2 regions of the Azospirillum sp. FG154 genome follow, and region 2 is predicted to be linked to the other one. Evidence: predicted binding sites of a transcription regulator. Region 2 holds the regulator's gene; the other holds the start of a gene.

Region 1 (7,182 bases), on a different contig from region 2:
CTGGCGGCGCTCATCGCCGTCAAATTCCTGTCCGTCGCGCTGGCGCTGGCCTGCGTGCTCGCCGTCGCCAAGATTTTCATCGGAGCCTGACGACCATGGCGACCGCCTATCAGATCATCGATCACACCTATGACGTCGTCGTCGTCGGCGCCGGCGGCGCGGGTCTGCGCGCCACCTTCGGCATGGCCGAAAAGGGCCTGAAGACGGCGTGCATCACCAAGGTGTTCCCCACGCGCAGCCACACGGTCGCCGCCCAGGGCGGCATCTCGGCGGCGCTCGGCAACATGGGCGAGGACGACTGGCGCTACCACATGTACGACACCGTCAAGGGGTCGGACTGGCTGGGCGACCAGGACGCCATCGAATACATGTGCCGCGAGGCCATCCCGGCGATCATCGAGCTGGAGCATTACGGCGTGCCGTTCTCGCGCACGCCCGAAGGCAAGATTTACCAGCGCGCCTTCGGCGGCATGACCGCGCAGTACGGCAAGACCCAGGCCTACCGCACCTGCGCCGCCGCCGACCGCACCGGCCACGCCATGCTGCACACGCTGTATCAGCAGTCGCTGAAGCATGAGGCCGAATTCTTTGTCGAGTATTTCGCGCTCGACCTCATCATGGAAGACGGCGTCTGCAAGGGCGTTCTCGCCTGGAACCTGGACGACGGCACCATCCACCGCTTCCGTGGTCAGCTCGTCGTGCTGGCGACCGGCGGTTATGGCCGCGCCTACTTCTCCGCGACCTCGGCCCACACCTGCACCGGCGACGGCGGCGGCATGATCCTGCGCGCGGGCCTGCCCTTGCAGGACATGGAGTTCGTGCAGTTCCACCCGACCGGCATCTACGGCTCCGGCTGCCTCATCACCGAAGGCGTGCGCGGCGAGGGCGGCTATCTGACCAACTCCAACGGCGAACGCTTCATGGAGCGTTACGCGCCGTCGGCCAAGGATCTGGCGTCGCGCGACGTCGTGTCCCGCTCGATGACCATCGAGATCCGCGAGGGTCGCGGCGTCGGCGAGCACAAGGACCACATCCATCTGCATCTGGAGCATCTGCCGCCGGAGATCATCCATCAGCGCCTGCCCGGCATCGCCGAGACGGCCAAGATCTTCGCGAATGTGGACGTGACCAAGGAGCCGATCCCGGTTCTGCCGACCGTCCACTACAACATGGGCGGCATCCCCACCAACTTCCGCTGCGAGGTCATCAACCCGACCGCCGAGAACCCCGACCAGGTGGTTCCCGGCCTGATGGCGATCGGCGAAGCGGCTTGCGTGTCGGTCCATGGCGCGAACCGCCTCGGCTCGAACTCGCTGCTCGATCTGGTGGTGTTTGGCCGTTCGGCGGCCATCCGCGCCGCTGAGATCGTTCAGCCGGGCAAGGCCCCGTCGGTCAAGGACAGCAGCACCGACGCGGCGCTGGAGCGGTTCGACCGCATCCGCAACGCCAAGGGGTCGATCAAGTCCGCCGATCTGCGCCTGGAGATGCAGAAGACGATGCAGAACAACTGCGCCGTCTTCCGCACCGGCGACGTGCTGAGCGAGGGCGTCAAGCTCATCGATCAGGTCTTCGCCAAGAAGGGCGACATTGCGATCAGCGACCGTTCGCTGGTGTGGAATTCCGATCTGGTCGAGGCGTTGGAGCTGGACAACCTGCTCTATCAGGCCGTGGCCACCCTGCATTCGGCGGAAAACCGTCCCGAAAGCCGTGGCGCCCACGCGCGTGAGGATTATCCGAACCGCGACGACGTGGATTGGATGAAGCACACGGCGATCTGGGTGGGCGAGGATGGCAAGACGACCTTCGGCTATCGTCCGGTCCATCTCTACACGCTGACCGACGAGGTCCAGGTGTTCCCGCCGAAGCCCCGCGTGTACTAAGGCCCCGCTCAAGGCAAGGATAGCAACCATGGTCGAATTGAACCTGCCCGCCAACTCCAAGGTCGGTGTCGGCAAGACCATCAACGTCGCGAACGGCGCCAAGCGGGCGAAGACCTTCAAGATCTACCGCTGGAGCCCGGACGACGGCCAGAACCCGCGCGTCGACACCTACATCGTCGACCTCGACAAGTTCGGGCCGATGATTCTCGACGCGATCATCTACATCAAGAACCAGGTCGACAGCACGCTGACCTTCCGCCGCTCCTGCCGTGAAGGCATTTGCGGGTCGTGCGCGATGAACATCGACGGCACGAACACGCTGGCCTGCCTGAAGGCCATCGAGGATGTGAAGGGCGACGTCACGATCTATCCGCTGCCGCACATGCCGGTGGTCAAGGATCTGGTCCCCGACCTGAACCATGTCTACGCGCAGCTCGCCTCGATCAAGCCGTGGTTGCAGACGCAATCCCCGGCCCCGAGCCGCGAGCGGCTGCAATCGCCCGAAGACCGCGCCAAGCTGGACGGCCTTTACGAGTGCATCCTGTGCTTCTGCTGCTCGACCTCCTGCCCCAGCTATTGGTGGAACGGCGACCGTTACCTCGGCCCGTCGATCCTCCTGCAAGCCTACCGCTGGATCGTCGACAGCCGCGACGAGATGACGGGCGAGCGCCTCGACAATCTTGAGGATCCGTTCCGTCTGTACCGTTGCCACACCATCATGAACTGCACCAAGGCGTGCCCGAAGGGTCTCAACCCCGCCAAGGCCATCGCCGAGATCAAGAAGCTGATGGTGGTTCGCCGCTGATCCCAACCCGCAAGGATGGGTTTTGACGCAAGCGAGGCGCTCCGCAAGGGGCGCCTCGTTTTGCGTTTTGGGATTGGCTGTTAGAGCGGGATGCGCGCTTTTTGGGCAGGATGCCCATGCCGTCGTCGGTTGACCGGGGGCGGGGAGGGGGTATGCTTGGTCGGCAATCAGCGTTTGACGCGCAAGAGCAAGGCCAAGAGAGGGAAGGAACGATTATGGGCGGCACGACGGGGCAGGCGTGGAGTTGGGTTCAGGGCGCGTGGGTCGAGGGCAATCCCCCCATCGTCGGGCCGCTGTCGCACGCGCTGTGGCTGGCGTCGGCGGTGTTCGACGGCGCGCGGGCCTTTCAGGGCGTCGCCCCCGATCTGGATTTGCATTGCGCCCGCTCCATCCGCTCGGCCATCGCCATGGGGCTGGCCCCGATGGTGACGGCGGGCGAGATCGAAGAATTGTGCTGGGACGGTATCCGCCGCTTCCCCAAGGACGCCGAGCTTTACATCCGCCCGATGTTCTACGCGGAGGCGGGATTCGTCTCCCCCGACCCGGCCAGCACCCGTTTCGTGTTGTCGGTCTATGAGGATCCGTTGCCCAAGCCGACCGGCTTCGCCGCCTGCCTCTCCACCCGCCGCCGCCCGATCCCCAGCATGGCCCCGACCGAGGCCAAGGCCGCTTGCCTCTACCCCAACGCCGGTTTGGCCCTGGTCGAGGCGCGCAAGCGCGGTTTCCAAAGCGCCATCATGCTGGACGCCATCGGCAATGTGGCGGAGTTCGCCACCGCGAATCTGTTCATCGCCAAAGACGGCGTGGCGCGCACCCCGGTTCCCAACGGCTGTTTCCTGAACGGCATCACCCGCCAGCGGATCATCGCCCTGCTGCGCGCCGATGGCGTCACGGTCGAGGAAGTCACCCTGACCCCCGACGACGTGCTGAACGCCGACGAGGTGTTTTCCACCGGCAACCATTCCAAATGCGTGCCGGTGACGAAGGTGGAGCACCGCGAATTCGCGCCGGGGCCGGTCTTCGCGCGGGCGCGGGCGCTTTATTGGGAATACGCCTTCCGCTGATTGGCCTGTTGTGGATTGGCCTGTTGCGAGTCGGGGGCGTTGAGGCGCAGGCGAACGGCGGCGTCCCGGTGATGGGCCAGGGTGGCGCAGAGCCGGGCGAGCCAATCGTCTGGCAAACAGGCGCGGGCGGGCAGGGCGGCGCGGCGGCGAGCCACCGCGATCCGGGCGTCCGCCGCCAACCGCTCGTTCAGGGCGAGGACGGCGGCCCGGCGCAAGGCGTTGGCCTTGGCCGTTCCGCCGAGCGTGGCGACGCGCAGAGCGTCGCGCGGCGGCGCGCCGTCGTAGCGGCGGTGCAGATCGGTCAGGCTGGAATCGCCGGTGGCGTCGTCGGTGCGGACCATGCGGGCTTGGTTACGCCCGCAGGACCGCCCAATCAAGGAAAATTATCCTAAAACGGAAGCCCGCTCACTGACTGGCCCAGATGATGCGCGCCATCCAGGCGATGTCGCCGCGTTGGATGGTGCGGTCGGGGTGGGCGCGGTTGATCGACAGAAGTTCGACGCGGGTGGCGGTTTCGCGGATCAACTGCTTGGCCATCACCTCGCCGCCGCGCGTGCGGACGACGACGCGGTCGTTGCGGCGGATTTGCGCGGCGGGCGACACGATGATGGTGTCGCCGTCGCGGTAGACCGGCTCCATGCTGTCGCCGGAAATCTCCAGCGCGTAGGCTTGCGGGTCGCCCAGGCTGGGGAACAGCAGCTCGTCCCAGCCGGTTCCGACGGGAAAACCGGCGTCGTCGAAATAACCGGCGCTGCCCGCCTGGGCGTAGCCGATGACCGGCACCCGCTGGAACGTGCCGGGGCCGGCGCTGTCGCCAATCAGCGACACGAAATCCGGCAGCGACACGCTGGTCGCGTCCAGCACCTTGGAGATGCTTTCGGTCGAGGGCCAACGGAGCTTGCCGTCGCCGGTCGTTCGTTTGCTTTTGTTGAAGGTGGTCGGATCCAGTCCGGCGCGCCGTGCCAGACCCGACGCGGAAAGGCCGCTTTGCGCCGCGAGGCGATCAATGGCCCGCCAGATGTCCGTGTGTTTCAGCATGGGACGATAATCTCATAAACGGCCCGCGCCGTCCCTAGGAACTTTTTCATAAAATCATTGACGCCTGGGAGAATAAGAACAAAAAAAGAACAAGAACGCCACCATCCCGGGAAAAAACCGGCGACGGTGGCCGATGTTGGGGCGCGCGGTTGGGAAACAATGCTTCGGCAAGCCTCCCGACGCCGATCCCCGCCTGATTGATGGAGACCTCCCATGCCGTGCCCGTCCCTTGCCGCCACGCCCTCCCGTCCGTCCCCGCCGCCGCGCGGCGCGATCCTCCGGGGGGGCGATCCCTACCGCATCGACGGCACGCCCTTCGACAACGCGGAAGAGGCGTGGTTCTGGTCGCTTCAGGCGGAAGACGCCAAGGCGGCGGGCGCCCGCGTGGTCGCCGGGCGCGGGCTGGTCCAGCGTCCTTGCGAACCGGCGGACGTGATGCGGGCGGTGGATCGCCTGTACCGCAGCCGCGCCCTGCTGCGCGACCATCTGCATGTGTTGGCCCATTACGGGCGGCGGCTCAGCGCCCCCGATCCCGAACGCTTCCGCGAACAGCGCGCCCATGTTCTGTGGGGCGAGGCGTTCGACCGGCTGACGCCGATCCTGCGCGACAAGGGCATCGTGCGATGAGCCGATGCCCGATGGGATCCCCCGCCGCCGCGCCGTCCATGGCGACGGCGCCCAGCCCGCCCGCCGCCTGGGTGGTGTTCCGGGGGGAAACGCCGCTGTGGTGGCTGCGTTTTCTCAAGCCGGGCTTCCGCCATTGTCTGGCCTTGCTGAACGACGGGCGCTGTTGGGTGGTGGTCGATCCGCTCGCCCCCTTCACCGACGTCGCCGTTCTGGATCTGCCGCCGGTCTTTGATTTGCCGGGCTGGTATCGCGATCAGGGGCTGGCCGTGGTCGCCGCCCCGCTGCGGCGCGGCCTGACCCGTCCGGCCCCCTGGGCGCCCTTCACCTGCGTGGAGGCGGTCAAGCGGCTGCTTGGCCTGCACGCCCCGCTGGTCCTGACGCCCTGGCAACTGCACCGCCGCCTGACCCGCGCCGCCGACGGCCTTTGAGGGAGAGTTCCAACATGCCCGATCACGCTGCGCCTCCGCCCTCACAATTCCCGCCTCTTGGCGACGCGGACTCGTCCGGCCCGCAAAGCCTGCTGGACCGCTACCGGGCGGCGCGCGAACGCCGGTCCGTCTGGGAAAGCCACTGGCAGGACTGCTACGACCACGCTTTGCCGAACGGCCAGCCCTTTCGCGGCGGCGGCACGCCGGGTGAAAAGCGGGTGGACCGCCTGTTCGACGGCACCGCCCCCGACGCGGTGGAGCAGCTCGCCGCCAGCCTGTTGTCGGAACTCACGCCGCCCTGGTCGCGCTGGTTCGGCTTTCAGCCCGGCCCAGCCTTGACCGGGGCGGAGCGCGACCGCATCGCCCCGATGCTCGACCGGGCCGCCGGGATCGTCCAGGCGCATTTCGACCGCTCCAACTTCGCGGTGGAGGTGCATCAGGCGTTCCTGGACCTCGTCACCGTCGGCACCGCCAGCCTGCTGATGGAGGAGGCCGCGCCCGGCGCGCCGTCCAGCCTGCGCTTCACCGCCGTGCCGCTGGCCGAAGCGGTGCTGGAGGAGGGGCCGGACGGTCGCCTGGACGCCACCTTCCGCCGCAGCGAGGCGACGCTCGCCCAAATCCTCCACCGCTTCCCCGCCGCCGAGCTGCCCGAGGAGCTGCGCAAACGCGGCGCCGACGAACCCGACAGCCGTTTCCCGCTGATCGAAGCGGTGTTGCCCGACGGTCTGGCCTATCGCTGGGGGGTGGTGCTGGACAGCGGTCTGGCCGATCCGTCCTGGCTGGGGCAAGGCCGCTTCGCCCAATCGCCCTTCGTCAATTTCCGCTGGCTGAAGGCGCCGGGCGAAACCTATGGCCGCTCCCCAGTGATGAAGGCGTTGCCCGACATCAAAACCGCCAACAAGGTGGTCGAGCTGGTCCTGAAAAACGCCTCCATCGCCGTCACCGGCATCTGGCAGGCCGACGATGACGGGGTGCTGAATCCGGCGACGATTCGTCTGGTGCCGGGGACCATCATTCCCAAGGCGGTGGGGTCCGCCGGTTTGACGCCCTTGGCCAATCCGGGGCGGTTCGACGTGTCGCAACTGGTGCTGGACGATCTGCGGTCGCGCATTCGTCACGCCTTGCTGGTGGATCGGCTGGGGCCGGTCGAGCAGGCGCGGATGACCGCCACCGAGGTGATGGAGCGATCCTCTGAAATGGCCCGGCTGCTGGGGGCGACCTATGGCCGGTTGCAGGCGGAAATGCTGACGCCGTTGCTGCTGCGCGCCGTCGCCATTCTGCGCCGCCGGGGCGAGATTCCCGACATCGCCGTCGATGGGCGGCTGGTGGAGTTGCAACAC
Region 2 (7,182 bases):
TGCGCCAATTCGACCACCGTGCGGGCGCGCTGCTTCAGCCCGTTCATCGCCCGCGTCAGAAGGTCGCGGTCGGCGTCGGACAGGCTGCGGCCCAGATCGGCTTCCAGACGCGGGGCGATCAGCCCGACCAGACGGGAATCGTCGGCCTGCCGCATGTAGTGGGCGTTCAGGCTGTCGAGCTTGGCGAAATCGAATCGCGAGGCGGAGCGGCCAATGCCCTCCAGATTGAACCACTCGACCGCTTGCTCGGTCGAAATGATCTCGTCGTCGCCGTGCGACCAGCCCAGACGCAGCAGGTAATTGCGCACCGCTTCGGGCAGATAGCCCAAATCGCGGTAGGCGTCGACGCCCAGCGCGCCGTGCCGTTTGGACAGTTTCGCCCCGTCGGCCCCGTGAATCAGCGGGATGTGGCCGAACTGCGGCAGATCCCAGCCCATGGCGTTGAAGATCTGGATCTGGCGGAAAGTGTTGGTCAGATGGTCGTCGCCGCGCACCACATGGGTCACGCCCATGTCGTGATCGTCCACCACCACGGCCAGCAGATAGGTCGGCGTGCCGTCGGCGCGCAGCAGGATCAGATCGTCGAGCTGGGCGTTCTGCACCGTCACCTCGCCCTGGACGAGATCCTTCAGAACGGTTTCGCCCTCCTGCGGGGCCTTCAGGCGGATGACGGGGGCCACGCCGTTCGGGGCGTCGGAGTCGGGGCGGTCGCGCCAGCGGCCGTCATAGCGCATCGGCTGCCCGCTGGCCTTCTGCGCGTCGCGCATCGCCGTCAACTCCTCCGGGCTGCAATAGCAGCGGTAGGCCTTGCCGGCGGCCAGCATCTGGTGCGCCACCTCGGCGTGCCGGTCCTTGCGGGCGAACTGGCTGACCGCCTCGCCGTCCCAATCCAGGCCAAGCCATGTCAGCCCGTCGAGGATGGCGTCCACCGCCGCGTCGGTCGAGCGTTGCCGGTCGGTGTCCTCGATCCGCAGCAGGAATTTGCCACCCATCCGACGAGCGTACAGCCAGTTGAACAGAGCGGTGCGGCCACCGCCGATGTGGAGAAAGCCGGTGGGCGAGGGGGCGAAGCGGGTGACGACGGTCATCGGTGTCTCAATTCCGGGTTCGGCGCTGCTACAATGCAACGGGAAGCGCGCGGGGCGCGTCCGCGTTGTGTAACACAGCCACCCGGTTCCGGGGCAATGCCATGCGCGCATGGGCGTCAAAAGGATTGCGGCGGCGATGACGGAGCGCCACGGCGCGTTGGATGAGGCGTGGGAGGAGGCTTCGGCGGCGGCCCTGGGGCCGTCGGGCTGGCGGCGCTGGCTGTCGCCCGTCCTGTGGGGCTGGGCGTGGCTGGTCGGCGAATTGGCGGCGGAGCGGGAACGCTGGGTCTTGTGGATCCCCGTCGGCTTTGGCGGCGGCGCGGCGCTGTATTTCGCGCTGCGGTTTGAGCCGCCTTGGTGGGTGGGGCTGGCGGCGGTCGGCGCGGCGGCGTTTGCGATGCTGGGCTTGCGCCGCTGGTTGGCGGGGTTGGTGGTCGGGCTGGGGCTGTTGGTCGTCGCCGCCGGTTTCCTGGTGGCGCAGGGCGAGGCGGCGCTGGTCGCCGCGCCGATCCTGACGCGGGAGTTGGGATCGGCGGTGGTCACGGGCCGGGTGATGGCGGTGGAGCGGCGCCCCGGCGCCTTGCGCCTGACCTTGCGCGATCCGGTGGTCAGCAAGTTGAGGCCGGAGGAGACGCCGAAGGCCGTCCGCATCCGCATTTCCGACAAGCACCCACCGCCCGCGCCCGGCGCGCTGGTCCGGCTGCGCGCCACCCTGTCGCCGCCGCCGCCGCCCGCCGAGCCGGGAGCCTTCGATTTCCAGCGCCGGGCCTATTTCATGGGGCTGGGGGCCACCGGCTTTTCGGTGGGCGCGCCGGAGATCCTCGACGCGCCGCCCGTCACCGGCTGGTCGCGGGTGGCGATCTGGTTCGAGCGGGCGCGCGGCCACATCGCGGCGCGGGTGGCGGCGACCATCGCCGATCCGGTCGAGGCCAGCGTCACCGCCGCCCTGCTGAACGGCGAGGAGTTCGCCATTCCCGACGCGACGATGGACGCCTTCCGCTTCAGCGGTCTGGCGCATCTGCTGTCGATTTCCGGCCTGCATGTCGGCATCGCGGCGGGGATTCTTTTTTACGTGGTGCGCGCCCTGCTGGCGCTGTCGCCCTGGATCGCGCTGCGCTGGCCGATCAAGAAGATCGCCGCGCTGTTCGGCATCCTGTCGGCCTTGGCCTACACCCTGTTGGTCGGCGCGCCGCTGCCGACGGTGCGGTCGGTTCTGATGACCGGCATGATTATGGGCGCGGTGATGCTGGACCGCGACCCGCTGAGCATGCGTCTGGTCGCCTTCGCCGGGATCGCCACCACGGCGATGGATCCCGAAGGGATGCTCGGCCCCAGCTTTCAGATGTCCTTCGCGGCGGTCGTCGGGCTGATCGCGGCGTTCGAGCGAATCAGCGCGCCGCTGGCGGCGTGGCGGCGCGGTTTCGGCTGGTTCGGCAAGTCGGTCCTCTATGTCGGGGGCATCGTGCTGACCAGCGTCATCGCCACGCTGGCGACCTTGCCCTTTTCGCTGTTCCATTTTCAGCAGATCGCCTTTTACGGCGTGTTGTCCAACATGATCGCCATTCCCATCACCTCCTTCTGGGTGATGCCGTGGAGCCTCGTCGCCTACGCCCTGCTTCCTTTTGGATTGGAGGCCCCGGCCTTGATCGCGATGAATTGGGGCGACCGCGCGGTGATCGCGACCGCCGTGTTTTTCGCGGGCTTGCCCTGGTCGTCCATCACCGTTCCGGCGATGTCGGCGGGCGGCTTCGTGGCGGTGGTGTTGGGGGGGATTTGGCTGTGCGCCTGGACGCGGCCCTGGCGCTGGCTGGGGGTGGTCGCCGTGATCGGCGGCTTGGCGACACCGGCCTTGGTCCAACGCCCCGACATTCTGGTGTCGGGCGACGGCAAGCTGATGGGCGTGCGCGCGGCGTCGGGCCGTCTCAGCCTGTCGGCGAAGGCGGAGGGGCGCACGGGCGAAAGCTGGTTGCAGCGCGATGGCGAGCCGCAAGCGGCGCCGCCCTGGCCGCTCAGCGGGCGCGGGGTGGACGACCGGCTGAGCTGCGACGCGCTGGGCTGCCTCTACCGCGCGCATGGCCGCAGCGTCTCCTTCATCCGCCTGCCCGACGCGCTGGACGAGGATTGCGGAACGGTTGACGCGCTGATTGGCCCGGTGTCGGCGCGCGGTTGCCGGGCGCCCTTGGTCATCGACCGTTGGCGCCTGCGGCAGGAGGGGGCGCACGCGCTCTATCTGGAGGCGGACGGCGTTCGGGTGGACAGCGTGCGCGACCGGCGCGGGGATCGTCCCTGGACGGGAAGCGTTCCTCCCCGTCCAGCTTTGCCGTCAGGGGCGCCGCGCGACTGACCGTTCAGTATTTGCGGACCAGACCGACCAGCTTGCCCTGCACCCGCACGCGATCCGCGCCGAAGATGCGGGTTTCGTAGGCGGCGTTGGCGGGTTCCAGGGCGATGGTGTTGCCCTTGCGGCGCAGGCGCTTCAACGTCACCTCCTCGTCATCGACGAGCGCGACGATGATGGAGCCGTTTTCCGCCGTGTCGCAGCGTTGGATGACCACGGTGTCATGGTCGAGAATGCCCGCCTCGACCATCGAATCGCCGGAGACTTCCAGCGCGTAGTGATCGCCGGGGCTGAGCATGGTCGCCGGGATGTCGACGAAGGCGGACTGGTCGCGCAACGCCTCGATCGGCGTTCCGGCGGCGATCCGGCCATAGAGCGGCAACTGAACGGTTTCCGCCGCCGGGGCTGACGCGATCTCGCGCCCGGTGAAGGCGAAATCGGCCTTGATGACGTTGGGCTGGAACTTGGCGCGGGCCGCCTGTTTGGCGCGCGCGGCCTCCGCCCCCTCGGGCATCCGCAGAACTTCCAGCGCGCGGGCGCGGTGGGGCAGGCGGCGGATGAAGCCGCGCTCCTCCAGCCCGGTAATCAGGCGGTGGATGCCTGATTTCGACTTCAACCCAAGCGCGTCCTTCATTTCATCGAACGAGGGAGACACCCCGCCCTGGCCGAGACGCTCGTGGATGAACAGCAGCAATTCATGCTGCTTGCGCGTGAGCATTGGTGCCTCCCGGCGGTCGCCAAACCATTGATAGAACAAAAGCAAAACGTTAGCTTCTGTTCTAGTTTGGTTCCCGCAGAACGTCAAGAGGTCTGAACGCCGCATAACCGAACGTTGGGGGTGTTTCACCGGCTAGAGGTTGAGCGCGCCGCCCGACAGCGGAACGATCCCCACCATGTCGCCCGCCGCCGCCGCCGGAGCGTGGGCCGGGCGGACGATCAGGCAATCGGCCTGGGCGTAGAGCGAGGTGATGGCGCTGTCCTGCCGGGAAAAGGGCGTGGCGACCAGCGCGCCGTCGGCGTCGGTGGACAGGGCGGCGCGCAGATAATCCTCGCGCCGGTCGTTGGCCTTCAACGGCGTGGCGAGGCGGGCGCGCTGCGGCCCCGGCGTCTCGTCGGGCGGCAGCCCTTGCAGAACCCGCAGAATGGGCCGCAGGAACAGCACGGCGGTCACGCCGGTGGAGACCGGGTTGCCGGGCAGGCCCAGCAGCGGCACGGATCCGGCCCGCCCGAACATCAGCGCCTTGCCGGGCCGCATGGCGATGGCGTGGACGTCCAGCGCCACGCCCTTGTCGGTCAGCACGTCGCGCACAAGGTCGTAATCGCCCTGCGCCGCGCCGCCGGTCGTCACCAGCAGATCGCAGCCGGCCGCCCCGGCGGCCATGGCGGCGACGCTGTCGGCGGTGTCGCGGGCGATGCCCAGATTGTGGGCGATTCCGCCCTGCGTGGCGACCAGGGCGCAGAGGCCCAGCGCGTTGGTGCTGACGATCTGGCTTGGCCCCAGCGGATCGCCGGGCAGGGCGATTTCGTCGCCGGTCGCCAGCACGGCGACGCGCGGACGCCGCCGCACGCTGAGCCAGGGCGCGTTCGCCCCGGCGGCGAGCGCGACGTCGCGCGCGGTCAACCGCCGCCCGGCGGGCAGCAACTCCTGTGCTTCGGCGAAATCGAATCCAGCCGGGCGGATGTGGCGCCCAATGGCGACGGCGCGGCCAACCCGGACGGTGGTTTCGTCGGCCTCGCAATCCTCCTGCATCACCACGGCGTCAGCCCCGCCGGGCAGCGGCGCGCCGGTGAAGATGCGCACCGCCTCGCCCGCGCGGACAATGCCGGAAAAGGCGTGACCGGCGGCGGATTCGCCGATGCGGCGCAAGGGCACGGGGCGGTTGGGATCGGCCTTGGCGACGTCGGCGGCGCGCACCGCCCAGCCATCCATCGCGGCGGCGTCGAAGGGCGGTTGGGTCAGCCGGGCGAGCACGGGTTCGGCCAGCACGCGGCCCAGCGCGTCGGGCAAGGCGACGGTTTCCGCCGGAAGGGCGGAAAAGGCGGACAGGATGCGGGCGCGCGCCTCAGCGACCGACAGCATCGCGACCGAGGGAATCATCGTGGGCGCCCCAGACGCCGCTCTTGCCGCCCGCCTTGTGCAGCAGACGGACGTCGGTGATCGTCATGCCGCGATCCACCGCCTTGCACATGTCATAGACGGTCAGGGCGGCGATGGTGACGGCGGTCAACGCCTCCATCTCCACGCCGGTCTGTCCCTTCAGCTTGCACGTCGCGGTGACGTCCACGGCGTCGCGGTCGGGGTCGCAACGCAGATCGACCTTGACGGAGGTCAGCGCCAGCGGGTGGCACAGCGGGATCAGGTCCGGCGTGCGCTTGGCCCCCATGATGCCCGCCAGCCGGGCGACCGACAGGACGTCGCCCTTCTTGACGCCGCCGTCCAGTATCAGCCGCAGCGTCTCCGGCCGCATCCGCACGACAGCGGCGGCGGTCGCCGTCCGTTCGGTGTCCGCCTTGTCGGAGACGTCGACCATCACGGCCCGCCCCTCGGCGTCAAAATGGGTAAAACCGCTCACAGTGGGCGCTCCATGAACAGGCTTTCGGGGAGGTCGGGGTAATTGGCGTAGGGGCCGCGCGTGACGAAACCGGCCTTGCGGTAGAGCGCCACGGCTTCGGGCTGGTGGATTCCGGTTTCCAGAAGAAGCGCGCTCAACCCCTCGACGCGGGCCTGTTCGGTCAGCCGGTCGAGCAAAGATTCGCCGATCCGCCCGCCGCGCGCCTGCGGCGACACGAACATGCGCTTGACCTCGCCATAGCCCGACGGATCGACGCGCAGGGCGGCGCAGCCGACCGCCGCCCCGTCCCGGCGGGCCAGGAAAAAGCGCACGTCGTCCGCCGCCAGCGCCTCAAGGTCGAGCAGATGACAGGCGTCGTCGGCGTAACGTTCCTTGAGATAGGCGTCCAACGCCGCGACCAGGGCCGCCGCCTCCGGCTGTCGGGGGCTTTCCCGTTCGATGACGAGAGCGGGGAGGGCGGCAGGGAGGGCGGCGGCGCGGTCCGGCATCGGCTTACTCCTGGGCCAGCAGGGCGCGGGTCGCGGCGGCGACGTCGGCCTGCCGCATCAGCGATTCGCCGACCAGGAAGCAGCGCGCGCCGACCGCCGCCATCCGCGCCAGATCCGCCGGGCTGTAAAGGCCGCTTTCGGCCACCAGCATCCGGTCGGCGGGAACATGGGCGGCCAGTTCCTCCGTCGTCGCGATGTCCACCGCCAGCGTCTTCAGATTCCGGTTGTTGACGCCCAACAGCGGGGTTTTCAACGCCAGCGCCCGGTCCAGCTCCGCGCGGTTGTGAACCTCGACCAGCACATCCAGCCCTTGGCCGATGGCGGCGTCTTCAATCTCGGCGGCCTGCGCGTCGGACAGGGAGGCCATGATGATGAGGATGGCGTCGGCCCCCAGCGCGCGGGCCTCGACGATCTGATAGGGATCGACCATGAAATCCTTGCGCAGCACCGGCAGATCGACGGCGGCGCGGGCGGCGACGAGATACGCGTCCTTGCCCTGGAAGTAAGGTTCGTCGGTCAGCACCGACAGGCAGGTCGCCCCGCCGTCGCGGTAGGCTTGCGCCAGCGCGGGCGGATCGAAGTCGGCGCGGATCAAGCCCTTGGACGGGCTGGCCTTCTTGATTTCGGCGATCAGGCCGTAACGCCCGCTCGCCACCGTCCGCCGCAGGGCGTTGATGAAGCCGCGCGTCGGGTCG

The links. Region 2 encodes LexA, which represses DNA repair genes until DNA is damaged. Its sites were predicted from a motif close to ATGTTCTANTTTGGTTC; they were not measured.
Region 1: the regulator LexA is predicted to act here: its motif matches at 4,864-4,880, upstream of ACODS4_RS07890 (S24 family peptidase).

Annotation. Positions count from the first base shown of each region.
Region 1 covers NZ_JBMDKF010000005.1:134,298-141,479, reverse strand. The annotation lists gene sdhD (succinate dehydrogenase, hydrophobic membrane anchor protein) at 1-90, shown strand, start outside; gene sdhA (succinate dehydrogenase flavoprotein subunit) at 96-1,880, shown strand; gene ACODS4_RS07905 (succinate dehydrogenase iron-sulfur subunit) at 1,909-2,685, shown strand; gene ACODS4_RS07900 (branched-chain amino acid aminotransferase) at 2,901-3,749, shown strand; gene ACODS4_RS07895 (hypothetical protein) at 3,725-4,090, opposite strand; gene ACODS4_RS07890 (S24 family peptidase) at 4,155-4,787, opposite strand; gene ACODS4_RS07885 (hypothetical protein) at 5,001-5,414, shown strand; gene ACODS4_RS07880 (hypothetical protein) at 5,411-5,842, shown strand; gene ACODS4_RS07875 (portal protein) at 5,857-7,182, shown strand, end outside.
Region 2 covers NZ_JBMDKF010000003.1:304,770-311,951, forward strand. The annotation lists gene gltX (glutamate--tRNA ligase) at 1-1,088, opposite strand, end outside; gene ACODS4_RS05590 (ComEC/Rec2 family competence protein) at 1,225-3,432, shown strand; gene lexA (transcriptional repressor LexA) at 3,437-4,144, opposite strand; gene ACODS4_RS05600 (molybdopterin molybdotransferase MoeA) at 4,277-5,506, opposite strand; gene moaC (cyclic pyranopterin monophosphate synthase MoaC) at 5,490-5,999, opposite strand; gene ACODS4_RS05610 (GNAT family N-acetyltransferase) at 5,996-6,487, opposite strand; gene trpC (indole-3-glycerol phosphate synthase TrpC) at 6,492-7,182, opposite strand, start outside.